One region of the Sinomonas flava genome, then DNA from elsewhere that is predicted to be linked to it. Evidence: riboswitches for the same ligand, from Rfam matches in the RefSeq annotation. Region 1 holds a riboswitch; the other holds the start of a gene.
What was found. A riboswitch is a leader RNA that binds a small molecule or an ion and turns the genes downstream of it on or off. The one in region 1 is predicted to bind S-adenosylmethionine.
Positions count from the first base shown of each region.

Region 1 (14,949 bases):
ACGTTCTGGCGATGCGGAGGCTAGTCTCGCAGATTCGGGAAGTCCGCCTCGGAATACTCCACGCCGTGCCCGCTGACGGGCACGGCGGCAGCGTGCCGCTCCTCCTCGCTGTGCCGCAGCTCCACCCGGCGGATCTTGCCGGAGATCGTCTTGGGAAGGTCCGCGAACTCGATCCGGCGGATGCGCTTGAAGGGAGCGAGCTGGCCGCGGCAGAACCGGAGGATCTCCTCGGCCACCTCGGGGCCGGGCTCGTAGCCTCCGGCGAGCACCACGAACGCCTTGGGGACGGAGAGCCGCACGGGATCGGGAGAAGGCACGACCGCGGCCTCCGCCACTGCGGGGTGCTCGATGAGGACGCTCTCGAGCTCGAATGGGGACAGCCGGTAGTCCGAGGACTTGAACACGTCGTCGCCGCGGCCCACATAGGTGATGACGCCGTCGGCGTCCCGGGAGGCCATATCCCCCGTGTGGTAGTAGCCGTCCCGGAACGCGTCGGCGGTCCTCTCGGGGTCGCCGAAGTAGCCCGACATGAGCCCTACCGGACGAGGGTCGAGGCGCAGGCACAGCTCGCCGTCGTCCGTCTCCTGGCCTGTCGCGGGGTCCACGAGCACGACGTCGTAGCCCGGCAGCGGCCGTCCCATCGCACCGGCGGTGACGGGCTGGCCGGGGGTGTTGGCAACCTGGACCGTCGTCTCGGTCTGCCCGAAGCCGTCCCGGATGGTCACTCCCCAGGCCTTCTCGACCTGGCCGATGACCTCGGCGTTGAGTGGCTCACCGGCCGAGACGACCTTCCGGGGCGGAGCCGAGAGCCGGGTGAGGTCGGACTGGATGAGCATGCGCCACACCGTCGGGGGGGCGCAGAAGCTCGTCACCCCCTCCCTCCCCATCTGCTCCATGAGGGCCGGGGCATCAAAGCGCTCGTAGTTGTAGATGAACACCGTGGCCTCGGCGATCCACGGGGCGAACACGTTGGACCACGCGTGCTTGGCCCAGCCGGGCGAGGCGACGTTCAGGTGCACGTCGCCGGGCTCGAGCCCGATCCAGTACATCGTCGAGAGGTGGCCCACGGGATAGGAGACGTGGGTGTGCTCCACGAGCTTGGCCCTGCTCGTGGTGCCGGACGTGAAGTACAGCAGGAGGGTGTCGTCCGCCTTGGTCGGCGCCTCCGGGCTGAAGGCGGCAGGAGCTGACGCGGAGTCCGCGTAGTCGAGGGCGTCCTGCGGGAGGTTCGCGGCCGCCGCCGTGCCCGCCTCCCCGCCGATGACGATGAGCCGGTAGGCACCGGGCACGTCGTCGAACTTGTGGGCGTTCCCCGCGCCGACGGCGACCCAGTGGGCTCCTCCCCGCTCCACCCTGTCCTCGAGGTCGCGCCGTCCCATGAGCGTGGTGGTAGGGATCATGACGACGCCGAGCTTGATGCCCGCGAGCATGAGCTCCCAGAGCTCCACCTGGTTCCCGAGCATGATAATCATGCGGTCGCCGCGCGCGACCCCCTGCGCCCGGAGCCAGTTCGCGACCTGGGAGGAGCGGGCCGAGAGCTCGGCGAACGTCCGGCGCGTGGAGCTGCCGTCCTGCTCGACGATCACGAGGGCCGGCTGGCTGCCGCGCGCGGGGTCCGTGGCGAGGGCGTCGAACCAGTCGAGCGCGAAGTTGAACTCGTCGAAGCGGGGCCAGGCGAACTCAGCGTGCGCTCGGCCGTAGTCCTCCCGGAGCGTGAGCAGCTGGTCGCGGGCCTGCCGGAAGTCGTCGGTGACTGTCATCGTCCGCCTTTTCGTCCTCGTGATCTGCGTCACGATGAAATATAGTTGGACTTCCTAGGGTTTGAACAGGGACACGCTCCCGCCAACGAACCGCCGACGACGAAGAGGTCACATGCTCCAGGCATCAGGCTTGCTCCGACCCGAGGCCGCGCAGCCGGGACCGCCGTTCCCGGACGCCGACCTCATGCACGTGCTCGACCTGCTCCCGGCGGACGAGCGCGCCCGGCTCGAGGAGATCCGCGCCGTCCTCCAGCGCGACGTCCGGCCCCTCACGCCGGCGTTCTGGAACCGCGAGGAGTTCCCGTTCGACCTCCTGCCCCGGCTGGCCGAGCTCGGCCTCGGGCGCCTGCAGACGGACGGATCCTCCCGGCTGTTCACGGGCCTCGCGTACTCCGAGGTGGCCCGTGCCGACGTCTCGCTGTCGGCGCTCGTCGGGATCCACAACGAACTGGTCGTGGGGATGATCAGCGAGCTCGGATCCGAGGAGCAGAGGGAACGCTGGCTGCCCGGCCTCGAGTCCTTCACCTCGCTCGGCGCGTTCGCCCTGACCGAGCCGGAGCACGGCTCGGACATCGCGGGCGGGCTCGCCACGTCGGCGACGCGCGACGGCGACGGCTGGGTCCTGCGCGGAGCCAAACGGTGGATCGGGGCCGGGACGATCGCCGACTTCGCCCTCGTCTGGGCCCGGGACACGGCCGACGGCGCGATCAAGGCCTTCATCGTCGAGACCGACCGGCCGGGATTCGCCGCCACGAAGATCGAGAACAAGATCGGGCTGCGCATCATGCAGAACGCGGACATCGTGCTCGACGAGGTGCGGATACCGGACTCGAACCTGCTCCCCGGGGCCACGGCGTTCTGCCAGGCAAACGACCTGCTGCGGGACTCCCGCGCGTGGGTCGGCTGGCAGGCCGCAGGCATCCAGCTCGCGGCGTTCGAAATCGCCCGGGCGTACGCCCTCGAGCGGTTCCAGTTCGGCAAGCCGCTCGCCGCGTTCCAGCTCGTCCAGCAGCAGCTGTCCGAGATCCTCGGCAACGCCCAGGCCTCGCTCTCGCTCATGGTGGGGATTGCGCGGATCCAGGAGGCCGGGCAGCTCGAGATGGTCCAGTCGGCGATGGCCAAGGCGACGACGACCCGGCTCGCCCGCTCCTCGGTGGCGCTGGGGCGCTCGGTGCTGGGCGGCAACGGGATCACGACCGACTACGAGATGGCCAAGCTCTTCGGCGATGCCGAGGTGCTGTACACCTACGAGGGGACGTACGAGATCAACTCCCTCATCGTCGCGCGGGCGGTTACGGGCAAGTCGGCGTTCGTCTGACCGGCACGTTCGGTTCTGAGGCGTCGGCCGCCAGCAGTCGCGTTGTCGGCGAGAAGTCCCATCAAGGACGACTTGCGGGCGGCAACGCGACTTCCCGCCCCCGCGTGGCCGCGCGCGAGAGGACCCCGGCGTTCCCGCAGGGCGAACTGCTCTGGCGCGCGGCGTCGTCGTACGTCTAGCGTGCACCTATGGAACGCACCGACCGCGACGCACCGCCACCCGGACTCCCCGCACTCGACGACGACGCTCCCCTGGACGAGGGCTACGACCAGGGCGACCACTACGGCCACAACCAGGACTTCACCGAGCTGCGCGACCCGCGGCGCTTCGCGGACACCCCTCCGGGCGAGCCCCTGCGGCCCATCGAGTCGACGCCCGAGGCGCCTCGGAAGCGCGTCCGGCCCCACCCGGGCGGCCTCGCCACGGGGGGCGCCGGCGGGATCCCCGACGACAAGGGCCACTCGCACACGGGCTTCGGGGACGTCGACCGCGACTGACGCCGCAGGGGCGACCTCGGCGTCACACGGGGTGATCTCGGCGGAGGTGCTCGCACCGGGCCGCGTGCGTGGACAACACTGGCACCATGAACGCCATCCACAACACCGACTTCATCCAGGTCTCGCACGCGGGCTCGCTCCCCCGCAGCCCTGAGCTCCTCGCCGCCAACGCCGCCCAGGCCGAGAACCCCGGCGACGCCTCGGCCTTCGAGGAACTCCTCGCCGGCTCCGTGAAGGACATCGTCGCGAAGCAGCGCGAGGCCGGGGTCACTCTCCCCAACGACGGCGAGTACGGCCACACCATGTCCAACTCAGTGGACTACGGCGCGTGGTGGAACTACTCGTTCAGCCGGCTCGGCGGCCTCACCCAGGGCGGCGTGGACCGCTGGCAGATGACGGAGCAGATCCGCTCCGAGCCCGGCCGCATCCGCCTCACTACCATGAAGGACCGCCGCGACCGCGTCCGCTTCGACGAGGCCTACAACGACCCGAACTCGTTCATCCTCACCGGCCGAAAGACCGTCCTGCAGCCCACCGTGACCGGCCCGATCACGTACACCGGCCAGGAAGCCGTCCAGCGCGACGTCGCCAACCTCAAGGCCGCGCTCGCGGCGAACGGCTACGAGACCGGCTTCCTCCCGGCCCTCTCCCCCGGCTCCGCGAGCCGGCTCCTGAACGAGTACTACACGGACGAGGAGGAACTCGTCTACGCGTGTGCCGACGCGATGCGCGAGGAGTACAAGGCCATCACCGACGCCGGCCTCATCGTCCAGATCGATGACCCCTCGATCGCCGAGAACTGGGACATGATCAACCCCGAGCCGAGCGTCGAGGACTACCTGAAGTTCACCCAGGTGCGCGTGGACGCGCTCAACCACGCGATCCGCGGCCTCCCGCAGGAGCAGATCCGCTTCCACCTGTGCTGGGGCTCGTGGCACGGCCCCCACACCACCGACATCCCGTTCAAGGACATCGCCCAGACGATGCTCTCGATTAACGCCGGCTCCTACTCCTTCGAGGCGGGCAACGTGCGCCACGAGCACGAGTGGAAGGTCTGGCGCCACCTCGACCTCCCCGAGGACAAGGTGATCGTGCCGGGCGTCGTCTCGCACGCCACCAATGTGGTCGAGCACCCCGAGCTCGTCGCGGACCGCATCGAGAACTTTGCCTCGATCGTGGGCCGCGAGCGCGTCATCGCCTCGACGGACTGCGGCCTCGGCGGCCGCGTCCACCCGCAGATCGCGTGGGCCAAGCTCGAGGCCCTCTCGGAGGGCGCCAAGCTCGCCACGCAGCGGCTCTGGGGCTGAGCGGTGGCGCACGACGCCGGCGGCTCGCCTGACGCGCACGAGGTCACCCTCCGCTTCCTTGCCGCGCCGACGGACAAGGGCCACTCGGGCTCCGTCGACGCCGGCACCGTGCTCGAGTGGGTGGACAAGGCGGCCTACGCCGCGGCGGTCGGCTGGGCGAAGACGTACTGCGTGACGGCCTACGTGGGCAACATCCACTTCGCGGACCCCGTGAACGTGGGCGACATGGTCGAGGTCACGGCCACTATCGTCTACACGGGCCGGACGTCGATGCACATCCGCACGGTCGTCTCCTCAGGCGACCCGAAGGGCGGTACTCCGACGATGCGCAGCCAGTGCCTGGTCATCTTCGTCGCCGTCGGCCCGGACGGTCGCCCCGTCGAGGTCCCGCGGTGGGGACCTCGCACGGAGGCCGAGCGCGAGGCGGAGGAGCACGCCGTCGCACGCATCGCGGTGCGGGACGAGATCGTCGCGTCGATGAAGCAGCAGGAGTACACGGACGCCGGCACGGCGGAGCGGGTGGTGCTGCGCTTCCTTGCCGCGCCGACCGACGTGAACTGGGGCGGCAAGGTGCACGGCGGCACCGTCATGAAGTGGATCGACGAGGCCGCGTACGTGTGTGCCTCGCGCTACTGCGGGCGCGACACGGTCGCGGTGTTCTCCGGCGGGGTGCGGTTCTACCGTCCGCTGCTCATCGGGGACGTCGTGGAGGTCGAGGCGAGGCTCGTGTACACGGGGACGAAGGGCATGCACGTCGCGGTCCACGTCCGCTCGGGCTCGCCGCGGGGCCACGAGCTGAACCTCACGACGTACTGCCTCACCGTCATGGTGGCCCGGGACGAGAGCGGCGCCGCCGTGCCCGTGCCGCCGTGGGAGCCGGTCTCGGACGAGGACCGGCGCCTGTGGGCGCACGCCCGCGAGCTGCTGACAATCCGCGGCAAGGCCCCCGGCGGACGCCTCCCGAACCACATGCTCGAGTCCTAGCGCCGTTGCGGGGTCCCGTCCCCGGGCTTGCGGGGTCCCGTCCCCGTCCCCGACGGGACGGGACCCCGCAACCGACGGGACGGGACCCCGCAACCGACGGGACGGGACCCCGCAACGGGGCCTTGCCGGGGCGGCCCCGCAGGGACTAACATGCAACCAAATGGTTGTAGATCAGAAGCCCCGGGACCTCACGGACGAGGAGATCGACAGGATCTTCGGCGCCCTCGCGGACTCGACCCGCCGGGACATCCTCCGGCAGTCGATGCTGCGGGAGCAGTCCGTCTCGGAGCTCGCGAAGAACTACGCCATGAGCTTCGCGGCGGTCCAGAAGCACGTCGCGGTGCTCGAACGGGCACTGCTCGTCACGAAGGAACGGCGCGGGAGGGAGCAGATCGTGCACTCCAACCCCGCGGCGCTCCGCAGGGCGGCCCGCCTCCTCGACGCCTACGAGGAGCTGTGGCGGGACCGCATCCGGCGCATCGAGGCGATCCTCGACGAGACGCCACCGCGCACAGGCCACGACCAGGGGACATGACCATGACCTTCGTCAGCAGCAGCAAGGACACCCACAACCTGACCTTCACCCTCGTCACCGAGTTCGACGCCGCCAAGGAGCGCGTGTGGGACGTGTGGGAGGACCCGCGCAAGCTCGAGCGCTGGTGGGGCCCTCCCGGCTGGCCGGCCACGTTCGGCCGCCACGAGTTCCACCCCGGGGGCCTCTGCCACTACTGGATGACCGGCCCCGACGGCGAGAAGGCCTACGGGTGGTGGCGGTTCCTCGCCATCAGCCCGCACGACCGGCTCGAGATCGAGGACGGCTTCGCCAACGAGGACGGCTCCCCGCTCGATCCCGAGGACAGCGCGACGTTCACGGTCACCTTCGAGGAGGCCGGCGCCGGGACGCGCATGACGACGGTCTCGGCCTTCCGCTCCCTCGAGCAGCTCGAGCGCATGGCCGAGATGGGCATGGAGGAGGGCATGAAGGAGGCCTCGGGCCAGATCGACGCGATCCTCGCCGAGGCGCAGGCCGTGCGCTGACGCGGCGGCACGCACGACGGCGCCGGGTCACCGAGGCGACCCGGCGCCGTCGTGCGGGCGTTCCCCGTTACACCGCGCGCCCTGCTACGCCCGGGGCTTGTCCGGGCGGCTCAGGACCACGAACGAGCGGCGGTGGCTGATGTAGTCGCTGGGCCAGGTCGCCAGGGCCCGGACCTTCTGCAGGCTGCCTGAGAGCAGGAAGACGTGCACGCCGAGCCAGGCGAGGAACGCGAGGGGGCCGGCGAGGACCTTGCGATCCGGCCCGGGCCCGACCTCGGCGACGGCGGCGCCGCGGCCCACCATGGCCATGTAGCCCTTGTCCGAGTAGTGGAACGGCTCACGCGGGCGGCCCTCGATGTCGGCGAGGATGTTCTTCGCGGCCCAGCCCCCGGCCTGCAGCGCGCAGGAGCCGAGCTGCGGGAGCTTGTTGCCCTTGTCGTCGGTCATGTTCGCGGCGTCGCCGAGGACGTACACGCCTTCGACCCCTGGCGCGGTGAGGTCCTCGTTGACGTCGATCCTCCCGCCTCGGCCCTGGGGCAGGCCCGAGCGCGCCACGACTGGCCCGGCCTTGAGGCCGCCCGCCCAGACGACCAGGTCGGCGGGGATCGCGGTGCCGTCGTTGAGCACCACCGTGTCCGGGGTGATCTCCTTGACGGGCACGCCGAGGTGCAGCTGGACGCCCATGCCGGACAGGCGCCGTCGGGCGTACTCCTTGGACTTGTCGGAGAACGGAGGGAGCACGTTCGGGACCATGTCCACGAGGTGCACGCGGCAGCGCGAGGCGAGCCGCTGGGAGAAGTAGTCCGGGAGGACGTACTTCACGGTCTCGGCCATGGCGCCCGCGGTCTCGACGCCGGTGGGGCCGCCGCCGATCACCACGAAATGCAGCTCCGAGCTGTCGTCGACCCGGTCGGCCTCCTCGAGGATGTTCGAGAACGAGCCGCCGAGGCCCACGGCGTCCTCGACGGAGTAGAGCGGATACGTCCCCTCCTCGGCGCCAGGGGTGTTGAAGAAGTTGGCCTCGGCGCCCGAGGCGAGCACCAGGAAGCGGCCCTCGTACGTCCTGCCGTCCGAGGTGGTCACGCGCTTCGCAGCCGGGTCGACACCGGTCACCTCCGCGAGCAGCACGCGCACGTTCGGCTGGCCCCGGAAGATGTCGCGCAGGGAGCGCGCGACCTCCGAGACGCCGAGCTGGACAGTCGCCACCTGGTACAGCAGCGGCTGGAACTGGTGGTAGGGGTTCTTGTCGATCAGGAGGACCCGCACGCCCTTGCGCCCAAGCTCACGCGCGGCTGCCACGCCCGCGAACCCTCCGCCGACCACGATGACTTCGTAGTTCTCGTCCACGGGGCGCACATTACCCGCTCGGAGGGGATCTGAACCGCTGCGGGCGGCCGGCGGGCGCCCCGTGGCGCCGCCCGTGGCATGTTGCCAATCGTTACTGCCTGGCCATGGCTGCCCCCATGCCCGCGTGCTACGTTCAACGCAGAGTAATGAGTGCCAGTGGAAAGCCCTGACTAGCTGGCCGGCAACCCTCCTTTCGGCGGGGTGCCTCAGGTGAGTACTCGGCGTTCGTTGATCGAGAGCAAAGCCCGAAGGAGCCCCATGTCCGAGACTGTGACAGAGCCGGCTGAGACCACACCGCTGAACGATCCCGCGGCTCCTTCCGGGCCCGCCGAGGAGAAGCTCGCCTACCGCCTCCTCACGGGCCCGGACACACGCGAGTTCTGCGCCCGCATCTCCCAGGCTCTCGCGGACGGGTACGTGCTGCACGGCAGCCCGGCCGCAACCTTCAACGGCTCCGAGGTGATCGTGGCGCAGGCCGTGATCCTCCCGCATGCCGTGGCGCGCGCGGACGCCGCCGTGGCCTCCGCCGTCGAGGGGCTCGAGTACGAGGGCGAGGGCCACGCGTGAGCTACGCGGGCGACATCGACCCGCTCGAGGCGTGGGAGAAGCTCAAGGACGGCGCCGTCCTCGTGGACGTCCGCACCGAGGAGGAGTGGGCCCACATCGGGATCCCCGACACCAAGGCCACCGAGAACGACCCGCTCTTCATCCCCTGGGTCTTCGCCGGAGGCATCCCCAACCCGGACTTCGTGATGGAGCTGACGCTCCAGGCCCCTGAGCCGGGCAGCACCGAGCTCGTGTTCCTGTGCCGTTCGGGCAACCGCTCCGTCGCCGCCGCGGAGGTGGCCGCCAACCTCGGCTTCACGGCCTACAACATCCTCGAAGGCTTCGAGGGACACCCCGGCCCCGACGGCCACCGCACCGTGAACGGGTGGAAGAACCGCGGGCTGCCGACCAATCTGGGACAGGACTAAGTACTTTCGTGACGTTTGACACCAACCACAATCTATCGGCCGGTTGGAGCGAAGACACCCAGGCCGTGCGCGGCGGGCTCCTCCGCACCAACTTCCAGGAGACCTCCGAGGCCGTGTTCCTGAACTCGGGCTTCGTCTACGACTCGGCGGAGGCCGCCGAGCGGGCCTTCACCGGCGAGGACGAGCGCTTCGTCTACTCGCGCTACGGGAACCCCTCTGTCGCCACCTTCCAGGAGCGTCTGCGCCTCCTCGAAGGCACCGAGGCGTGCTTCGCGACCGCCTCCGGAATGTCGGCGGTGTTCACGGCCCTGGGCGCCCTGCTCGGCGCGGGAGACCGCGTGGTGGCGGCCAGGAGCCTGTTCGGCTCGTGCTTCGTGATCCTCAACGAGATCCTTCCCCGCTGGGGCGTCGAGGCCGTGTTCGTGGACGGCCCCGACCTGGACCAGTGGCGCGAGGCCCTCTCGGTGCCCACCACGGCCGTGTTCTTCGAGTCGCCCTCGAACCCGATGCAGGAGATCGTGGACATCCAGACCGTGGCCGACCTCGCGCATGCAGCGGGGGCCAAGGTCGTCGTCGACAACGTCTTCGCGACGCCCCTGCTCCAGCGCAGCCTGGACTTCGGCGCCGACGTCATCGTGTACTCCGGGACGAAGCACATCGACGGACAGGGGCGCGTGCTCGGCGGCGCCGTCCTCGGCACGAAGGAGTTCATCGACGGCCCCGTCAGGCACCTCATGCGGCACACCGGGCCCGCCCTGTCCGCGTTCAACGCCTGGGTGCTCGCCAAGGGCCTCGAGACGATGGGGCTGCGGGTGCGGCATTCCTCCGCCAACGCCCTCGCGATCGCCGAATGGCTTGAGGCGCAGCCGGACATCAGCTGGGTCAAGTACCCGCACCTGCGCTCGCACCCGCAGTACGAGCTCGCCCGCAAGCAGATGAGCGCCGGCGGCACCGTGCTCACCTTTGAGCTCGCCGCCGCCGAGGGCCAGGGCAAGGAGGCCGCGTTCCGCTTCCTCAACGCGCTCAGCGTCATCGACATCTCCAACAACCTCGGGGACGCCAAGTCCCTCATCACCCACCCTGCCACGACGACGCACCGCGCCATGGGCCCCGAGGGCCGCGCCGGGATCGGGCTGAGCGACGGCGTCGTGCGGCTCTCGGTAGGGCTCGAGGACGTCGGGGACCTCATCGGGGACCTCGGGCAGGCCCTGCGCGCGGTCGCCCGCTGAGCGGCGCCGCGCGTCGTCGGGCGCGCCAGCTGCGGGCCGGGCTTGACAGAACGGCCGCTATGTTCCGAGTGGAACCACACGCGCCATGCATAGTAGGTTGCTTCAGGCGGTACCTGCCAGGGGGGTGGCAGACGCAAGAGGACAGCCCCCCGGGGCGGACGTGCGCGCTAGGCGCAGAAGGGACGGCCGCGTGGATTCGAGCGCGCTGAAGCGGACATGGTCGATGGCGGCCTCGCTCGGGGACGACGTTCCGCTGTACTTCTACTCGCACCTGTTCGCGACCCACCCTGAGGTCAGGGAGATGTTCCCCGTCGCGATGGGCGCGCAGCGGGACAAGCTCTTCGCAGCACTCGGGCACATCATCAGCCACGCCGACCGCCTCAATGAGGTGGAAGGGTTCATCGGCCAGCTCGGACGCGACCATCGCCGCTTCTCCGTGGCTCCCGAGCACTACTCGATGGTCGGGGCCTCGTTCCTCGCCACGCTCCAGAAGTTCCTCGGCCCCGAGTGGACGGACGAGGTGGCACGGAGCTGGTCCGAGGCCTACGGACTCATCGCCAAGGTCATGGTCGTGGCCGCCGAGGACTCCTCGGACGAGACCCCGCCGTGGTGGGAGGGCGAAGTCCTCTCCGTAGACCGGCGCAGCCTCGATGTCGCGGTGCTCGATGTCCGCATGCCGCAGGACTTCACGTTCAAGCCGGGCCAGGCCGTCGCCGTCGAGGTCCCCGCGCTGCCGCGGACCTGGCGGTACCTCAGCCCCGCCAACGCACCCCGCGCGGATGGGATCGTGCAGTTCCACGTCCAGCTCATCCCCGGCGGCCTGTTCAGCACGGCCGCTGTGCGCAGGACCAGCCCAGGAGACACGATCCGCGTCGGCATACCGATCGGCGACCAGCTCGCCGTCGACGGCCACCGTGACCTGCTCCTGATCGGCGGAGGAACGGGGCTCGCGCCCCTCTCCGCCGTCCTCGACAGCGTCGCCGCGCAGTGGCGCGACACAGGCTTCGGCCCGCGCGTGGACCTCTTCCACGGCGCCCGCGTCCCCTGGAACCTGTACGACCAGTCCAGGCTCGCGGACCTCGCGGCCCGAGAACCGTGGTTCTCATTCCACCCAGTGGTCTCGGACGACCCGACGTTCCCCGGACTGACCGGGTACGTCGGCAGTGCCGCAGCCGCACACGGCTCGTCGGTGGGGCGACTGGCCCTCGTGTGCGGTTCGACGCCGATGGTGCGCCACACCGTCAGCGAACTGGTCGCCGCGGGCGTGCCGCGCGACGACATCCGCTATGAGGACTACACCGGGGTCGAGGACAACTCGTCCCCCACCGGAGAAGACCAGCTAGAAGGGACCCGATGAGCACCTCCACCCACGGCGGCCGGATCAGCCCCTCCGACGTCCGCAACGCCACGTTCGAACAGGTCGGCCATGGCTACGAACCCGGAGCCGTGCACCACTTCCTGGCGGCCGTCGCCGACCAGATGGACGCCGACCGCGTCCAGCTCGAGGCACGCGGCGCCAACGCGCAGGACGAGATGGTGAAGATCATCAGCCAGGCGCAGGTGCTCGCGGAGAAGTTCGTCGCGGAGGCCGAGCAGTACTCGAAGGACCTCGTCGCGAGCGCCCGGACGCAGTACAGCGAGATCCTGCGCCGCGCCGAGAACGCCGCGGTGAGCCGCAGCGAGGGCCAGGCCGTCGCGACCACCCAGGCCGCCCCCGCCTACACCACGCCCATCGACGAGATCGAGTACGTGCGCACCTACACCAAGGTCGCCCAGGTCCAGCTGCGCGCCGTCATCGACGCGCTCGCGGAGCAGGTCGACAAGCTCGGCGACGTCCCCAAGTCGGGCCAGTAGCCTGCCCCCTCCCACCCCAGCCCGACGGGCCAAGCCAGCCACCCGCCGTCGTCCGTTCGTGAAGGAGTAGTGCCAATGCTGTCATCCACCTCAGTGCCGGTCATCGAGGCGACCCTCCCCGTTGTCGGGGAGAACATCACGACCATCGCCCAGCGCTTCTACGAGCACATGTTCGCGGCGCACCCCGAGCTGTTCGACGGCGTCTTCAACCGCGGCAACCAGGCGGACGGGCACCAGCAGCAGGCCCTCGCAGGCTCGATCGCCGCGTTCGCGACGATGCTCCTCAAGAACCCCGACTCGGTCCCCGAGCACCTCCTGTCCCGGATCAGCCACAAGCACGCCGCGCTGGCCATCGCCCCCGAGCAGTACCAGATCGTCCACGAGAACCTCTTCTGGGCCATCGCCGACGTGCTCGGCGAGGCGGTGACCCCCGAGGTCGCCGCCGCGTGGGACGAGGTCTACTGGATCATGGCCAACACGCTCATCAACCTCGAGCGCGGCCTGTACGCCGACTTCGGCGGCAAGCCGGAGAACATCTGGCGCACGTGGCGCGTCGTCGAGAAGCGGCACGAGACCGACGACGTGGTCTCGATCGTCGTCGAGCGCACCGACGAACGCGACGTGTACCCGTCCCAGCCGGGCCAGTACGTGACCCTGCAGATGCCCACCAAAGACGGCCTGCACCAGCCGCGCCAGTACAGCCTCACGCGGACCGACGACGGCCACCACCGCACCTTTGCCGTCAAGCGCGTCCACGACGCCGGCAAGCCCGAGGGCGAGGTCTCGACCCTCGTGCACGACTCGCTCAAGGTCGGGGACGAGGTCACACTCTCGGCGCCGTTCGGCGACGTGGTGCTGGCCGGTGGCGACGGCCCGCTCGTCTTCGCCAGCGCCGGGATCGGCGTCACCCCCTACGCGGGCATGCTCAACCACCTCGCCGCGCAGGGCTCCCAGCGCGAGGTCCTCTTCCTCCACGCCGGCACCTCCCCCGAGAGCTTCGTGCTCCGCGACCAGATCACCCAGGACCTCGCGAGCCTGCCCAACGCCACGCTGCACTCCTGGTTCGAGCAGCCCGGCGGCGAGCTGGGCCCGAACGAGCACCAGGGGTTCATGGACGTCACGGCCGTGGACCTCCCCCAGGACGCCACGTACTACCTCTGCGGCCCGCTCCCGTTCATGCAGGCGGTCCGCGAGCGCCTGCTCGGCCTCGGCGTCCCGGCGCGGAAGATCCAGTACGAGGTCTTCGGCCCGGACCTGTGGCAGGCCGACACCGAGGAGTAATCCCGCATGGCATCACGGCTGAGGCGCTTCGAGATCACTCTCGGGGCGCCTTGTCCGCCCTCGGAGGCGTGGGCGCGGGTGCTCGACCTGCGCGCCCACGACCGGCTCGTCCCGTTCACGCGCGTCACCGAGGGCATGGTGTCCGCGGCCGAGCTGCGGCCGGGCCACCGCTTCGTGGCCTGCACGATGATCGGGCGCTACGGCTTCGACGACGTCATGGTGGTCGAGTCGGTCGAGCCGCCGTCCGGCGCCCGGCCCGGGCACGCCCGCATCGTCAAGGGCGGGAAGTTGGTGCACGGCGCGATCGAGCTCACGGTCTCCGCGCACGACGGCGGCGCGACCGTCCGCTGGCAGCAGGACTTCGGCGTGGGCCGGTTGGGCGGGCCCCTGCTCGCCGCCGTGGCCTTCGGCGCGAGGCTGGGGTACCGCACGGTGCTGCAGCGCCTCCTGCGCGGCTGAGCCGGGACCGCAGTCCACCGCGCTTCGGTCCCCTCCTGCTCGCATTGGACGTCCGCACCGGCGTTTCCGGATCCGACACGCGGTGTGCGGGCGGTTTGCAGCCCTCGATGCGAGCAGGACGGGACGCTCGCGGAGACCCGAGGCGGTGAGGATGGCCAGCTCGCCGCGCGGCGGCAGAATGGGAAGGTGAATACGTCTCCCCGGGACCTGCGGCTGCCGCCCTCGCCCGGCGCGCCACGCGGAATCGTGATCCGCGGGGCCGAGATCGTCGAGCGATTCAGCCGCTCGAGCGGCCCCGGCGGCCAGGGTGTCAACACCACAGACAGCCGTGTCGAGCTGCTCTTCGATCCCGGTGCGAGCACCGCCTTCTCCCCCATCCAACGCGAGCGGATCCTCAGGGCGCTCGCCAACAGGCTCGTCGGAGGTCGCCTCCGCATCGTCGCCTCCGGGGAACGCTCGCAGCTGCGCAACAGGGAGGCAGCCCGGGACCGGCTGGCCGATCTGCTGGATGAGGCCCTCGCCCCTCCGGGACCACCGCGCCGCCCGACTCGCCCGACCCGCGGCTCCCAGAGCCGCCGGCTCGACGCCAAGCGGCGCCGCAGCGAGATCAAATCGGGCCGACGCTCTCCGCGCGCAGACTGACCCGCGAGAGAGCGTGCGCCAGTGTGCGCCCTCCCGTCCTTGAGACGTGATCGGGACGTGGCCCCTCAACCCCTCAGAAATCCGTCTGATCCAGAAGTGACTTGACGTGGGTCACTTCTCGTCAAATATCCTATAGGAAAGAGGTTTACCGAGTGCCTGGGCCGTCCCCGCGGCACCGCTGGCTCAACGACGAGGAGCATCCCCATGACACGACTCTGGAACGACCCGGCGTCCTTCGCGGACGACATGGTGGACGGCT
Region 1 is NZ_BAAAQW010000004.1:48,725-63,673, forward strand. Features, by position in the region: gene ABD298_RS07820 (AMP-binding protein) at 21-1,760, opposite strand; gene ABD298_RS07825 (acyl-CoA dehydrogenase family protein) at 1,873-3,078, shown strand; gene ABD298_RS07830 (hypothetical protein) at 3,267-3,575, shown strand; gene ABD298_RS07835 (cobalamin-independent methionine synthase II family protein) at 3,662-4,882, shown strand; gene ABD298_RS07840 (acyl-CoA thioesterase) at 4,886-5,866, shown strand; gene ABD298_RS07845 (ArsR/SmtB family transcription factor) at 6,027-6,401, shown strand; gene ABD298_RS07850 (SRPBCC family protein) at 6,404-6,904, shown strand; gene ABD298_RS07855 (NAD(P)/FAD-dependent oxidoreductase) at 6,989-8,251, opposite strand; SAM riboswitch class IV at 8,394-8,502, shown strand; gene ABD298_RS07860 (DUF1737 domain-containing protein) at 8,549-8,818, shown strand; gene ABD298_RS07865 (rhodanese-like domain-containing protein) at 8,815-9,225, shown strand; gene ABD298_RS07870 (O-succinylhomoserine sulfhydrylase) at 9,234-10,454, shown strand; gene ABD298_RS07875 (globin domain-containing protein) at 10,645-11,811, shown strand; gene ABD298_RS07880 (DivIVA domain-containing protein) at 11,808-12,308, shown strand; gene ABD298_RS07885 (globin domain-containing protein) at 12,384-13,589, shown strand; gene ABD298_RS07890 (SRPBCC family protein) at 13,596-14,048, shown strand; gene arfB (alternative ribosome rescue aminoacyl-tRNA hydrolase ArfB) at 14,235-14,690, shown strand; gene ABD298_RS07900 (dihydroxyacetone kinase family protein) at 14,895-14,949, shown strand, end outside.

Region 2 (14,949 bases), on a different contig from region 1:
GGGCCAGTCCGTACCCCACAGGACGCGGTCGGGGAACTCCTCGACCACGCGACGGGCGAACGGCACCACGTCGGTGTAGGCGTGCTGCTCGCCGTCCAGGGCGCGCGGCCCGGTGACGGAGAGGCGCTCAGGGCAGGAGACCTTGGTCCAGACGTTCGGGTTCTCGCGCATGAAGCGCAGGAACAGCTCGAACTCCGGGCCGTCCGGGTCCTTCGTCACGTCGGGGCGGCCCATGTGGTCCACCACGACGTCGGTCTTGATGGCGGAGAAGAAGTCGTAGAGGTCGGGCAGGTCCGCGGCCTCGAAGTAGATCACCACGTGCCAGCCGAGCGGCGCGATCTTCTCGACGATCTCCTCGAGCGAGTCGGTGGGGACCCGGTCGACGAGGCGCTTTACGAAGTTGAACCGCACGCCGCGGACACCGGCCTCGTGCAGCTCCGCGAGCTGCTCCTCCGTCACGTCCCGGCGGACGGTCGCGACGCCGCGGGCGCGGCCCTCGCTGCGGCGCAGCGCGTCGACCAGTGCGCGGTTGTCGGCGCCGTGGCAAGTCGCCTGGACGATCACGTTGCGGTCGAAGCCGAGGTGGTCGCGCAGGGCGAAGAGCTCCTCCGCGGAGGCGTCGCAGGGCGTGTACTTCCGCTCAGGGGCGTAGGGGAACTCGGCGCCGGGGCCGAACACGTGGCAGTGGGCGTCGACCGCGCCGGCGGGCAGGCGGAAGGTGGGCTTGGAGGGGCCCTCGTACCAGTCGAGCCAGCCGGGGGTCTTCTCGAAGTCGCCCGTCGTCTTTCCGTGCGCCATGGTCAGTTCTCCACGTACTCGAGGCCGGCGGCGGCAAGCGGCTCGCGCATGCCGTAGAGGTCGAGTCCGAGGACGCCCTCGCGGAACTTCTGGCGCTTGCTCTCCTCGTTGTCCTCGCGCTTCTGGCTCGCCTCGGCGACCGCGCCGACGAGCTCGCGGGGCACGACGACGACGCCGTCGACGTCCGCGACGACGACATCACCCGGGTTGACGAGCGCGTTGGCCACGACGACGGGGACGTTCACGGAGCCGAGCGTGGCCTTGACCGTGCCCTTGGCGTTGATGGCGCGGGAGAACACGGGGAAGTCCATCTTCTCGAGGTCCGCCACGTCGCGGACACCGCCGTCGATCACCAGGCCCTTGCAGCCGCGGGCGCTCAGCGACGTGGCGAGCAGCTCGCCGAAGAAGCCGTCCTCGCTCTCGGTGGTGCAGCCGGCGACGATGACGTCCCCCTCCTGCACCTGCTCGGCGGCGGCGTGAAACATCCAGTTGTCGCCGGGCTGGAGCAGCACGGTGACTGCCGGGCCGCAGAGCTTGGCGCCGTTGTAGACGGGGCGGATGTAGGGGCGCAGGAGGCCGACGCGGCCCATCGCCTCGTGGATCGTCGCGACGCCGAACTTCGAGAGGCGTGCCACGTCCTCGGGGTCGGGACGCTCGATGTTGGTGTGGATGAGTCCGAGGTTGTTCAGTCGCAAGGTGGTTCCTCCTCTTTAGAGCCCGCGGGCGGTCAGGGCGCGGTCAAGGCGCGGGTACACGCGGCGGGCGTTGGCTTCGAAGACCTGCGCGCGCTGCGCGTCGGTCAGGCTCTCCGTGGCGTCGACGTACCGCTTCGTGTCGTCGAAGTAGTGGCCGGTGCGCGGGTCGATGTCGCGGACGGCGCCGATCATCTCGCTCGCGAAGAGGATGTTGTCCGTCGGGACGACCTTCGTGAGCAGGTCGATGCCGGGCTGGTGGTAGACGCAGGTGTCGAAGAAGACGTTGTTGAGCAGGTGCTCCTCGAGCTCCGGCTTGCCCAGGGCCATGGCGAGGCCACGGAACCGGCCCCAGTGGTACGGCACCGCGCCGCCGCCGTGCGGGATGACGAGCTTGAGCTCGGGGAAGTCCTTGAACAGGTCGCCCTTGAGCAGCTGCATGAAGGCGGTCGTGTCCGCGTTGAGGTAGTGGTCGCCCGTGGTGTGGAAGACCGGCTTGCAGGAGGTGCTGACGTGCACCATCGCGGGGATCTCGTACTCGACGAGCTTCTCGTAGATCGGGTACCAGGACCGGTCGGTCAGCGCCGGTGCGGTCCACTTGCCGCCTGACGGATCCGGGTTGAGGTTGACCGTGACCGCGCCGAGCTCCTCGACGGCCCGGGTCAGCTCGGCGACCGTGGTGGCCGGGTCCTCGCCGGGCGACTGCGGCAGCATGGCGCCCATGAGGAACCGGTCGGGGAAGAGCTCGCTGACCCGCGCGCAGAGGTCGTTGCAGATGCGGGCCCAGGTCTTGCTGACCTCGAGGTCGCCGATGTGGTGGGCCATGAACGAGGCGCGCGGGCTGAAGACCGTGATGTCGCTGCCGCGGTCGTTCATGAGCCGCAGCTGGTTCGCCTCGATGGTCTCGCGGATGTCATCGTCGGAGATCTTCAGCGTCGCCGGGTCCGGAGCCTCGCCCCGTCCTTCCGTGAAGGCGATCTGCTGGTCGCGCCAGGCGCCGAGCTGGGCCGGGGCCGTCGTGTAGTGGCCATGGATGTCGATGATCAACGAGTGTCGTCCTTGTCACTTGGAGGCTTGTCTCCAACCATGCTAGGCAGGGCGCTCGGATGCAGTCGAATAGATATTCATTGGCGCCTGCATAGATATCATCAATGGATGGCGCTCACCGACCTCAACCAGCTGCGCACGTTCGTGGTGCTCTACGAACTGCGCAGCGTCACCGCCGTCGCCGAGCGCCTGCACGTCACCCAGCCGACGGTCAGCTACACGCTCCGGCGGCTCCGGGCGCGGTTCGACGACGAGCTGTTCCGCCGCGAGGGGCATGACATGGTGCCCACCGCGAAGGCCACCCAGCTGTTCGGCCCGCTGCACGATGCGCTCGCGCAGATCGACGCGACCGTGAACGAGACGGAGGCCTTCGAGCCCGCGGGCTTCAACGGCCAGCTCACGCTCGGGCTCACCTCGATCGGCGAGCAGACGTTCCTCCCGCCGATCATGACGGCGCTGACGCGCGAGGCCTCCCGGCCGCACCTGCAGGTGGAGCGGCTGGACTCGGACCTGGTCGAGGACGGGCTCACCCGCGGAACGGTGGACCTGGCGATGACCGTGTCGATGATCGGCAGCCCGCGGCTGTGGCGCTCGCACGTGCGCGCCGTCGAGTACGTCGCGCTCGTCTCGGGCGAGCACCCCCTGCCGCCCACCGGGCCCGACATGTTCGCGGGCCGGCACTTCCTGCGCGTCTCGGCGCGCGGCGGCCACATCTTCCCGCTGCAGGCGCTCACCGAGCACGGGCTGATGCAGCAGATCGTCCTGACCGTCGAGGAGTACGCGACCGTGCCCGCGGTCCTGGAGGCCACCGACCTCGTCGTCCTGCTGCCGCGACACGTCGCCGAGGTGTTCACCGGCTGGTTCCCGGGGCTGCTGATCGCGGACCTCCCGTGGCCGGGGCAGAGCACCCCGGTGTCGCTGTACACACGGCGCGAGGCGAGCCTGACGCCGGCCCAGCGGTGGTTCCGCTCGCTGGTCCTGGCCGCGGTGCGCGAATAGGGCGGACGACGGCGGTCAGCTGCGCTTGCGGTTCCAGCTCGCCTTCGCCGGGGCGAAGGGGCTGCGAACGTGGATCGACCACGAGGAGTGCGGGTGGATCGAGAGGATGCACCGCTCGTACCAGGCGCGCGCCTCGTCGGAGAGCTGGGGCAGCACCGCGTCCTTGTCGACGTCGTCCTCCGGGCGCGGCCGCAGCGCCTTCCAGACCAGCTGCACCTCGGGCGCACCGGTGGGAATGCCGCCGACGTCGAGCACCGCGCGGTCCCAGGGCAGCTGGAGCCGCGGGTCCCGCTTGTACACCCACGCCCGCGGCGCGCCATCCTCCAGGTTGACCTTCAGCACCCACGCGTCCTTGCCGACGTCGCGGATGAGCACGGGCTGCACCTCGTCGCCTGCCTGGACCTCTGCGAACGGCACGAGGTCGTCCTCATCGCGCACTGCCCACGCGTCGTAGCCGGCCGGAAGGCTCGCCACGAGCTGCGGCAGGTCGCCGAACACCACGCTCACGTCGGTGTTGGACCGCTCGCGGATGGGCTCGCCGAGCCAGCGGTCGAGGGCGACGCCGCCCGAGAGCCACCAGCGGACGGGCGACGACGCGAGCAGGTCTGCGGCAGCCTGCGCGCTGAGGGGCTCCCACCTCGTCTCGGGAGTGGGTGCGGAAGAGGCCATGGCTCAAGGTTACCCACGCGATGGGCGCCGAATACCCGCCCGTACACTGAGTCCGAGCAACGGCGACAGTGAGAACCCGGCAGTGAGAACCAGTGAGAAGGAGCGGCACTTGGATCAGGAGACGTATGTGCTCGTCCACGGGGCGTGGCATGGGGCGTGGTGCTGGAGACCGGTGGAGCGCCTCCTCGAAGCCGCCGGCGCCCGGGTCTTCACCCCAACCCTGACGGGTCTGGGCGACCGGGCCCACCTGCTGACTCCCGACGTCGGTCTGGACACCCACATCGCCGACGTGCGGGCCGCGATCGAGACGGAGGAGCTGCGCGACGTCGTCCTGGTGGGCCACAGCTACGCGGGGATGGTCGTGACGGGGGTCGCGGCCGAGATCCCGGACCGGATCAAACGCCTTGTCATCGTCGACGGCTTCCTGCCCGAGGCCGGCGAGGCCGCCATCCGGCTCCTCCCCGAGCACGCGGCGGCGCACTACCTCGAATCGGCGGAGGCCAATGACGGGCTCGTGATCGACCCGCGGCCGGTTGCCAACCTCGGCGTGACGGACCAGCAGGTCATCGACGAGCTCACCCCGCGGCTCACGCCGCAGCCTGCCAAGACCTACATGGACTCGATCGGGCGCGGGCTCGGAGAGCTCCCGTTCACCGGCGACTACCTCCTGTGCTCTGGCTGGCGCACGCCGTTCGCCCGGTTCGCGGAGCGGGCGGACTCCGCCGGCTGGAACGTCACCGAGCTCGACGCCGACCACGAAGTCCTCGTGACCAACCCCGAGCTGCTCGCGCAGCACCTCCTCCAGTCCGGCGCCGCGGCGTCGGCCGACTAGAGAGCGAGACGACCATGGAATTCCTGGTGAGGCAGGAGAACCGGATGCCGGTCATGCCGGTGGAGGAGGCTGCGCGGATCAAGGCCGCCGAGCGGGAGTATGCCCAGCAGCTGCGGGACCGCGGGATCCTCCGCCGCCTCTGGCGCGTTCCGGGCACGCGCACGGCGATCGGCTGGTACGAGGCCGACGACGCGACGGAGCTCCACGACGTCCTGTCGGCTCTGCCGACGTTCCCGTGGCAGACGATCACCGTCGAGGCGCTGGCCACCCACCCGCAGGAGCAGCCGCTCCAGCGCGAGTGAGGCGGCGCCGTCGAACGCGCCGTGCCACGCCGCGCCGTGCCGGTACCCTGCGCGGCGCCGGTACCCTGACGGAGGAGGCGAGGCAATGAGGATACTGATCGCGGGCGCTGGGGCGACGGGCGGCTATTTCGGGGCGCGACTGGCCCAGGCCGGCCGGGACGTCACCTTCCTGGTCCGGGCAGGACGGGCGGAACAGCTGGGGAAGGGTCTGCGGCTGACCGGCCCGGACACCGACGAGACGGTGCCGGTGCACGCTCTGACGGCCGAGCAGCTCGAGGACCGGCCGTACGACCTCGTGATCCTGGCACTCAAGGCGAGCGCCCTCGAGAGCGTGCTCGACCAGCTCGGGCCGGCGATCGGCCCGGAGACGCTGGTCCTCCCCTTCCTCAACGGCATGCGGCACCTCCGGCTCCTCAACGACCGGTTCGGCACGGACCGTGTGCTCGGCGGGTCGGTGCGCGTCGTCACCCACGTCACCGCGGACGGGGCGATCCGCCAGGTGCTCCCGCTGGCCGAGATCGTCCTCGGAGCCCAGCCGGGCGGTCCTACCGCACGCGCCGAGGCGGTCGGGCGCGAGCTCTCCGTGCCGGGCTACAGGCTGCGGGTCACGCAGGGCATCCTGACGACGATGTGGCACAAGTGGGCGTTCATCGTGGCCTCCGGAGTCGGATCGATCCTCATGCGGGCCAGCTTCGGCGAGATCTCGGCGGTGCCGGAAGGGCAGTCGTTCATCCGGGACGTGATCGCCGAGACCGAAGGGGTCCTCAAGGCGGCCGGCTACCCGGCGTCCGAGTCCTCGCACCGGTCGTCGCTGGAGATGCTGACCCAGCCGGGCTCCCCGTTCGTCCCCTCGCTCTACCGGGACTTCACCGGAGGCCGGGACCACGAGGGTGAGCACCTCATCGGCGACTTCGCCGCCACCGCACGCGGGCTCGGCGTCGAGACGCCCCTGACGGACCTTGCCCTCCTGCAGATCCGAGTCCACGACCGGGCGAAGGCGGCGGCTGCCTCAAGCCCCACCGTCCCCGAGCAGGAGTGAGCGCACGACGGCGGGTGGGCGCCCGCCGTCGTGCGCGGTCGCGTGAGAGCATCGATCCGCGGGTCAGGTCCGCCCGCTCTTACGCTGGCGGCCGGCTGGTGGAAGGCTGGCGCCATGCGGAAACTGATCTACGGCATGAACGTGACCCTGGACGGCTACATCGCAGCGGCTGGCGACGACATCGGCTGGAGCGGGCCCAGCGAAGAGCTGTTCGGGTGGTGGCTCGACCAGGAGCGAGCGAGCGGCCTGACCCTGTACGGACGCAAGCTGTGGGAGACGATGAGCGTCTACTGGCCGACCGCGGACCAGCAGCCCGACGCCAACCCATTGGAGATCGAGTTCGCGCGGAACTGGCGCGACTCGCCGAAGGTCGTGTTCTCCTCGACGCTGGACGGCGACCTCGGCTGGAACACCCGCCTCGTCGCCGGGGACGCGGTCGCCGAGATTGCCCGGCTCAAGGACGAGGACGGCGCCCCCATGACCATCGGCGGCGCAACGCTCGCGGCAGCAGCCATGCAGGCAGGGCTGATCGACGAGTACGTGCTGGCCACCCATCCCGTCCTGGTCGGCGGCGGCACCCCGTTCTTCACCGCAATGGACAGCTGGGTGAACCTTGACCTGATGGAGACGCGGACGTTCCCCGGCGGCGTCGTGATGACGCGGTACGAGGTGAGGCGCTGAGCCGGCGGAGCCGCGTGCCCCACCGCCCCCGCGTCAGCTCTCCGCCGGCGGCCTCGCAGCCAGGTCAGGTGCCACGTCCTGGATGACCTCGTTTCACACCCTCAAGCGCCGCGGCGGGGACGTGGCCGACTGCACCCTCAAATGCGATGAGCCCCCGAGCGGGAGTGAGCGCACGACGACGGGTGCGCACCCGCCGTCGTGCCTCGTGGCCGTGCGACCAGCACTCCGTCGTGGATGAGGGCGTCAGGACGCGTGCGCGAGACCCTGCTCGGCGCTGGACTGGCGCGACGGTGTGGGGAGCCCGTAGTGCTCTCGCAGAGTCCTACCGATGTAGTCCTCGCGGAACAGGCCGCGGGCCTGGAGCAGCGGCACGACGTGGTCCACGAACTCGTCGAGCCCAGAGGGCAGGGCCGCAGGCATGATGTTGAAGCCGTCGGCGGCCCCACCTGAGAACCAAGCCTGGAGGGCGTCCGCGACCTGCTCGGGCGTGCCCGCAATGGTCCGGTGTCCTCTTCCCCCGCCAAGGCGCCCGATCAGCTGCCGCACGGTCAGGCGCTCGCGTCGTGCCAGGCCCACGATGAGCGTGTACCTGCTCTTCGCGCCCTCGATCTCGTCCTCCTCGGGGAGCCCAGCGGGCAGCTCTCGGTCCAGCGGGAGGTCTTCCGGGGCCAGACGCAGGGTCTTCGCGAGCTCGTCCCGCGCGTATTCCGGGCGGATCAGCTCGTCCAGTTCCCGCTCGCGCCGCTGCGCCTCGGCCTCGGTCCCCCCAAGGACGGGGACAATGCCTGGAAGGATCTTGATCCCCTCCGGGTCCCGCCCGGCCGCGGCGGTGCGGGCTTTGAGGTCGCTGTAGAACGCCTGCGCCTCCCCCAGCGTCTGCTGCGCAGTGAATACGGCCTCGGCGTAGCGCGCGGCGAGGCTCTTCCCGTCCTCCGACGAGCCAGCCTGGACGATGACGGGCCTGCCCTGCGGGGAGCGGGGTATGTCGAGCGGGCCCTTCACGGAGAAGTGAGGGCCGGAATGGTCCACGGGACGCACTCGCGCAGCGTCGGCCCAGATGCCGGCCTCCTTGTCGGCCAGAATCGCCTCGTCGTCCCACGAATCCCACAGCTCGGAGGCGACGTCGAGGAATTCGGCCGCCCTCTCGTACCGGTCCCGGTGCAGCGGCTGGTCGTCGAGTCCGAAGTTGCGTGCGGCGTCGGCCCCCGCGGTCGTCACGACGTTCCAGCCTGCGCGGCCGCCGGAGAGGTGATCGATGGACGCGAATCGGCGCGCGAGGTTGTACGGGGAGTTGTAGCTCGTCGACGCAGTCGCGATGAGCCCGATCCGCTCCGTCCCGGCCGCGAGGGCGGCCAGGAGGACGGTGGGCTCGACGGCGCCGATCGGCCGCCGGCCCACGGAGCCCCACAGCACGGGCGAATCAGCGAAGAACACCGAGTCGAACTTCCCCCGCTCGGCGGTCTGGGCAAGGCGTGTGAAGTGCGCGAGGCTTGTTCCCGCGTGCGGGTCGCTCTCGGGGAGCCGCCACGACGCCTCGTGATGGCCGGTGCTCATGAGGAACGCGTTGAGATGCAGCTTCTTGCCCATGTTCAGGCCCCCGTCCCGATGGAGACGACCTCGGAATAGTGCGAGGAGTCGCCCTCGATCGCCTGGCTGCGCGTTCCGTCGATCGCTGCCGGGATGTCTCCGGCGATGGTGACGCGGTTGAGCTTGCGGGGCTGGTCGTCGTAGTTGGAGGGTGCGTAGTGCTGCGTGATGCGGTTGTCGAACAGGACGAGCTGGTTGGGCTCCCAGTTGACCCGGACGACGTTCTCGGGCCGGGTGATGTAGGCCTGGAGGAGCCGCAGGATGTCCCGGGACTCGGTGTTGGAGAGCCCCACGATCCTCAGGCGCTGGGCGAAGCCGCCGATGAACAGGCCGCGCTCCCGGGTCAGGGGATGGACTCGCACCACGGGGTGGGCGGTCTGGTACTTGATGCGGGTGAACACCTTGCGCCGTTCCTCAGCCGTGGCGTGCTCGAGGTTCTTCGGCACCGCGTAGTCGTAGTCGTTCGTATGGATCGCCCAGAGGGTGTCGGCAAAGTTCCGCAGCTCGGCGGGCAGGTCCTCGTACGCGGCCGCCGAGGACGCGATGAGCGTCTCGCCGCCGTACGAGGGGACCGTGACGCTGCGCAGGGTCGTGGCCTGAGGCGGGTTGAGCACGAAGGTGACGTCGGTGTGCCACGTGTTCGCCGATCCGTCCTCGCTGTCCACGGGCAGCACGTTCTCGGCGCCGTCCACCGAGGCGACGGTGGGGTGGGCCTTGGTGAGCGGGCCGAAGCGCGAGGCGAAGCGGACCTGGTCCTCGTCGGTGCGGATGTTCGCCTCACGGAACACGAGGGCCTTGTGCTCGTTGAGGGCGCCACGGATCTCGCGGACTGTCTCCTCCGAGAGGTCTCGGCTGAGGTCGAGGCCGCGGATCTCGGCGCCGATGCGCGCGCCGATCTTGGTGAAGGCGAGACGGGTGGAGATGGCGGTGCTGGTCATGACGGGTCCTTTCGGTTGGAAGGGCAGGTTCAGGAGTTGGCCTCGACGCGCCACCGGGAGAGGTGGCGCTCGAGGGCGACCAGGAGCGTGTTCACGGCGAGGCCGAGGAGTGAGACGGTGAGGATGCCTGCGTACATGTCCGGGATGAGGAAGCTCGACTGCGCGTTGACGATCAGGTAGCCGAGCCCGGCCTTGGCCCCGACCATCTCGGCGGCGATGAGGACGAGGATGGAGGCCGTGCCGGCCATACGGATGCCCGTGAAGATCGGAGGCACCGCCGAGGGCAGGATGACCTTGCGGAACAGCGAGAGGTGGGAGAGGCCGAGCGAGCGGGCCGCACGCACAAGCAGCGGGTCCACGGTCCGCACCCCGGCGACCGTGTTGAGCAGCACCGGGAAGAACGCCGCGTACGCCACGATCGTGATCTTGGATTCCTCGCCGATCCCGAGCAGGAGCGTGAACACCGGCAGCAGCGCGAGGGCGGCCGTGTTGCGGAAGACTTCCAGCAGCGGCGTGATGAAGGTGCTCACGGGCCGGAACCAGGCGATGAGGAGCCCGGCCGTGACCCCGAGGACGACGGCAACACCGAACCCCGCGACCGAGCGGGTCAGGCTCGCGGCCAGGTGCCCCTCGAGCGCCCCATTGGCCAGGAGCTTCCACCCCGCACCGAGGACCTCGTGCAGGGGCGGGAGGAAGACGCGCGTCGAGGGCGCGGCGAACCACAGCGGCCCCACCTCCCACAGGAGCAGGAACGCCGCGATCGCGGCAGACTTCCACAGGCCGGAGCGCACGACGGCGCCGGCTCGCCGGAGCGGGCGGCCCCGGCCTGCGTCCGGCCGGTGCGTGGCGGAGGGGGAATCTGCGACAGCTTCGGCGGGCCGGAAGGGTGCGGTGAGCGTGCTCATCAGGCGGGGATCCTTTCTGTGGTGGCGCGGCGGACCTCGTCGTGCAGGAGGTTCCAGACCTCGTGGCGGTACTCCACGAAGGCGGGGTGCGAGCGGATGTCCGCTTCGTCGTCGTGGTCCGGGAGGCGGATGTCCACCAGGGCCTTGAGGCGGCCCGGGCGGGAGCTGAGGACGGCGACCCGCTGTCCGAGGTAGACCGCCTCCTCGATGCCGTGGGTGATGAACACGATCGTCTTGCCGGTGGCTCGCCAGATCCGGAGCAGCTCGCCCTGGAGCTGCTCGCGCGTCTGGGCGTCGAGCGCGGCGAAGGGCTCGTCCATGAGGAGGATGTCGGGTTCGAACGCGAGGCTGCGGGCAATCGCCACGCGCTGCTTCATGCCGCCCGAGAGCTCGTGGGGGTAGCGGTCCTCGAAGCCGGCGAGCCCGACGAGGCCGAGGTAGTGGGTGGCCCGCTCGGCCCGTTCGCCCCTGCCCAGCCCTGTCCCTTCGAGTCCGATCGAGACGTTCTGGGAGGCAGTGCGCCAGGGGAAGAGGGCGTACTGCTGGAACACGACGGCCCGGTCCCGCCCGGGGCCGGTGATCGGCGTGCCGTCCACGAGGACTTCACCCGAGGCGGGTCTCGTGAGGCCGGCAAGCAGATCCAGGAGGGTGGTCTTGCCGGAGCCGCTCGGTCCGACCAGGGTGAGGAATTCGCCGTCCTGGACGTCGAGGGTGAGGCTGTCGAGGGCCGTCAGGGTCCCTCCGCCGCGGACCTGGAAGTGCTGGCTGACGCCGCGCAGGCTGATCTTAGGGGTCATGGTCATCCCTTCGCGAGATCGTTGAATTCGTTGGTGTAGTACTTGGACGGCGTGATGGGCCCACCCACGATCCCGGCCCTGTTCAGCCAGGCGTCCCAGCGGGTGAAGTCCGTGTCGGTGATGATCCCGGCGCGGGGTACGCCCACGCTCTTCCAGTACTTCAGGTTCTTGGTGCTCTCGCCGCGGTTGCGCTTCTCGATGATCTGGGTGAAGCGCTCGATCACGGTCTCCCGCGGAGTGGTGCGCTCCCACTCGATGGCTTTGGCGACGCCGGTCGTGAACGCGCGCACCGTGTCAGGGTTCTTGGCGATGAAATCGCTGCGGAAGACGTACTGTCCTCCGGCGAAGGCCCCGAACAGGGCGTAGTCGCTGAAGAGCGAACGCAGGCCGCCTCCGGCGACGGCGTTGTCCTGGAGGACTCCCCCCAGCACGCCGACGTCGACCTGCCCGCGGCGGACCGCTTCCTCAGTGTCGTTGGGTGGGAGGACCACCAGCTGAACCTGCCTGATCTCCTCGGGGGTCAGCCCGTTCTTCTCGAGCCAAGTGTCGAGGACGGCCTCGGAATGCGCCCCGAGAGTGTTGACGGCGACCTTCCTGCCGATGAGGTCACGGGCGGTGCGGATCGGGCTGTCGTCCTTGACGTAGAAGCCGTTGAAGGTCTTCTCGTCCTCGCCGTAGTAGTTCACGACCGCCTTCACGGGGGCGCCGGCTTCGGCGAGCTTGACCACGGCGCCGGTGAAGGCGCCGCCGAAGTCCGTCTGGCCGGTCGCGGCGGACTGGATGTCCTGGGGCCCGCTGGTCGTGTTGCCCACCCAGACGAGCTTGACGTCGCCGAGGAAGCCGAGATCCTGTGCGAGTTCGGGGAGGGTGACGTTGTTCGCGGATCCCTGGTACCGCAGCTCGGTGGTCTCCTGACCTGCGCCTGTGGCGGCGGCAGGGCCTGAGCAGGCCGAAACGGCCGCGGCGAGGACGGCTGCCAGCGCGGCTCCGGCAATGGATGCAAGTGTTTTCATCGGGTTTTCCTAGGGTTTCTGGGCGCACGGAGGCAGCCCTCATGGGCGCAGCGGCACTCCGCGCGCGATAAGGAGAAAAGAGAAAGAACCTGGGCGCGCTACTTGGCCCGGTACTCGTGGTTGGTCAGAGGAAGGAAACTCCCCGGACACCACGGGCCCACAGCCTGCCCGGTCAGGATGAGGCGGTGCCCCGCGTCCACCCGCTGCCAGCGGCGACACTCGAGGTGCGGGACGTCGTCGGCCGCCGCGGCGAAGGGGACGACGGCGATGCCAGCGGCCCAGTGCCCCATGGCGCGGGGCACGTCCGCGCCGCCGACGGCCTGCTCCCCGATGGTGACAGTCATGGTGGTCCAATCCCCCGGACGCCCGCGGTTCGCGGGCGCCGTACTTGCCGCGGATGGCCACCGCGGCCGGATCTTCATCTGGGGCACCCCACTACGGGAGAGGGTTGCCGCCCGGCCAGCCAGAGCTTCACGCCGGGACTCTTGATCCTGGGCCCGAATCTACGGAACCCCACCAGTCCCGTCTATCCATCTCCGTAACAACGACCCGTGACGTCGCGGTGGGCAACAGCGCGCCCTAAAAGGTCACATTGCCTCCGGCCCACATGACCCTCGATGACGAAACGACTGAGTATCGAAGGCATACATCCACGACGACGGCTTGGCGGTGTTCCGGTCAGCTCAGGGACCTGCACGCCGGATACGCGTCAGCGCTGCGGGCAGGCCTCGTCGATGAGCCGCCGGGCCAGACCGAGCGCGCGGTTGCCGTACGTGCGCCCATCGAGGACCGCCGCGGTGGCGTAGGCGCCGTTCAGCACGATCAGCAATTCCTCGGCCAGGAGGCCGGGATCTTCGGCGCCTGCCTGCTCGGCAAGCGTGCGGAGCCAGTCACGCACCCTCTGCTTGTGGTCGACGGCGACACGGTGCGCAGGGTGGTCGCCCTCGGGGAACTCGGTATTCGTGTTCAGCATGGGGCAGCCCCGGTACCCCGCCCCAGCGGTGTCCTCCGCGAGGACCTCGAACACTGCGCTGAGCTTCTGCCGGGGGTCCACATACTCGGCCGCGGCCTGCTCCATGCGCTCGAACCACGCGTCGGCACCGCCTCGGACATAGGCGGTGGCCAGAGCGTCCTTGGTGGGGAACTGCCGGTAGACCGTGGCGTTCCCAACGCCGCACTCCTTCACGACAGCGTCCATGCCCACCGCGCGGATCCCCTGCTGGTAGTAGAGGCGCGTGGCCACCTCCAGGATGTTGCGCCTGTTCTCTTCAGCCGTCCGCCGCGTCACCGCGATCTTCCTCCTCGTGCCGTCCGTGCCCTTCCAGCTTGACAGACGGACCGATCCGTCACAAATAATAGACGGAACGATCCGTCACATCGAACGGATGGCGACTCGAAGGAGCACCATGAAGATCGCAGTACTCGGCACCGGCATGGTCGGGCGCGCCCTCGCGGCCCGCCTCGCCGAGCTCGGCCACGCCGTCACCATTGGCACCCGCAACCCGGACGAGACCCTCGCCCGTACCGGCGACGACGCGTTCGCCGCCTGGGCTGCGGCGAACCCGGCCGTGGGGCTCGCCGCGTTCACCGACGCCGCCTCGGCCGCCGAGCTCGCCATCAACGCCACCAGCGGCGGAGCAGCCCTCGAGGTCCTCGCACTGGCAGGCCAGGAGAACCTCACGGGCAAGGTCCTCGTCGACATCGCGAACCCGCTGGACCTCAGCGCCGGCATGCCGCCGACACTGTTCGTGAAGGACACCGACTCGCTCGGCGAGCAGATCCAGCGCGCACACCCCGACGCGCTCGTGGTGAAGACCCTCAACACGCTCAACGCGTCCCTCATGGCGGACCCCGCCAAGCTGGGCGAGGCCAGCACTGTGTTCGTCTCCGGGAACGACGCCGCGGCGAAGGCCACCGTGTCCGGGCTCCTGGCGGAGATGGGCCACCAGGACATCATCGACCTCGGCGACATCACGACGGCCCGCGGCACCGAGATGCTCCTTCCCGTGTGGCTGCGCCTGTGGGGCGCTCTTGGGACGCCGGAGTTCAACTTCAAGATCGTCCGCTGACTGGGCGCCTCCTCGCCCAGCGGGAGCCCGAGCGGCACAATGGCACTGGATGACAAGGCCCCGGGGCTGCGGTGGGGCCGCGTCGCCGCGCTGCCTCGTCACTCCCCCACCCCCGAAGGAGCCACACATGGCCGTTCGCCTCGACCTCAACATCTCCCTCGACGGCTACGCGTCGACCGCCGACCAGACGCCGGAGAACCCGATGGGCGAGGACTGGGCGCGCCTCGTCGCCGCATACACCGGCACCAGGACGTTCCGCGAGCGGGTCCTCGGCGACCGCTCCGGGGAGGGCACCACCGGTGTCGACGACCGCTACGGGGCGGCCTACTTCGAGGGCATCGGCGCCGAGATCATGGGCGCTGGGATGTTCGGCCTGCACACGTTCCCGGACAATCCGGACTGGCGCGGATGGTGGGGCGACGAGCCGCCGTTCCACGCGCCGGTCTTCGTCCTGACGCACGACGCCGACCGCGCGCCCATCGAGTTCGACAACGGCACGGTGTTCCACTTCCTCTCGGCCACCCCCGAGGAGGCACTGGCCAAGGCGACCGAGGCCGCGGGCGGGGCCGACGTGCGGATCG
Region 2 is NZ_BAAAQW010000014.1:101,618-116,566, forward strand. Features, by position in the region: gene ABD298_RS17950 (amidohydrolase family protein) at 1-798, opposite strand, end outside; gene ligK (4-carboxy-4-hydroxy-2-oxoadipate aldolase/oxaloacetate decarboxylase) at 801-1,493, opposite strand; gene ABD298_RS17960 (amidohydrolase family protein) at 1,509-2,537, opposite strand; gene ABD298_RS17965 (LysR family transcriptional regulator) at 2,646-3,536, shown strand; gene ABD298_RS17970 (hypothetical protein) at 3,552-4,205, opposite strand; gene ABD298_RS17975 (alpha/beta fold hydrolase) at 4,315-5,037, shown strand; gene ABD298_RS17980 (muconolactone Delta-isomerase) at 5,064-5,339, shown strand; gene ABD298_RS17985 (ketopantoate reductase family protein) at 5,425-6,378, shown strand; gene ABD298_RS17990 (dihydrofolate reductase family protein) at 6,493-7,059, shown strand; gene ABD298_RS17995 (LLM class flavin-dependent oxidoreductase) at 7,303-8,646, opposite strand; gene ABD298_RS18000 (TauD/TfdA dioxygenase family protein) at 8,649-9,584, opposite strand; gene ABD298_RS18005 (ABC transporter permease) at 9,614-10,489, opposite strand; gene ABD298_RS18010 (ABC transporter ATP-binding protein) at 10,489-11,286, opposite strand; gene ABD298_RS18015 (ABC transporter substrate-binding protein) at 11,289-12,299, opposite strand; gene ABD298_RS18020 (hypothetical protein) at 12,398-12,643, opposite strand; SAM riboswitch class IV at 12,679-12,790, opposite strand; gene ABD298_RS18025 (TetR/AcrR family transcriptional regulator) at 13,009-13,587, opposite strand; gene ABD298_RS18030 (NADPH-dependent F420 reductase) at 13,706-14,368, shown strand; gene ABD298_RS18035 (dihydrofolate reductase family protein) at 14,496-14,949, shown strand, end outside.
Region 2: it holds a riboswitch for S-adenosylmethionine, as region 1 does, so the genes downstream of both, ABD298_RS18020 (hypothetical protein) here and ABD298_RS07860 (DUF1737 domain-containing protein) in region 1, are expected to answer to the same signal.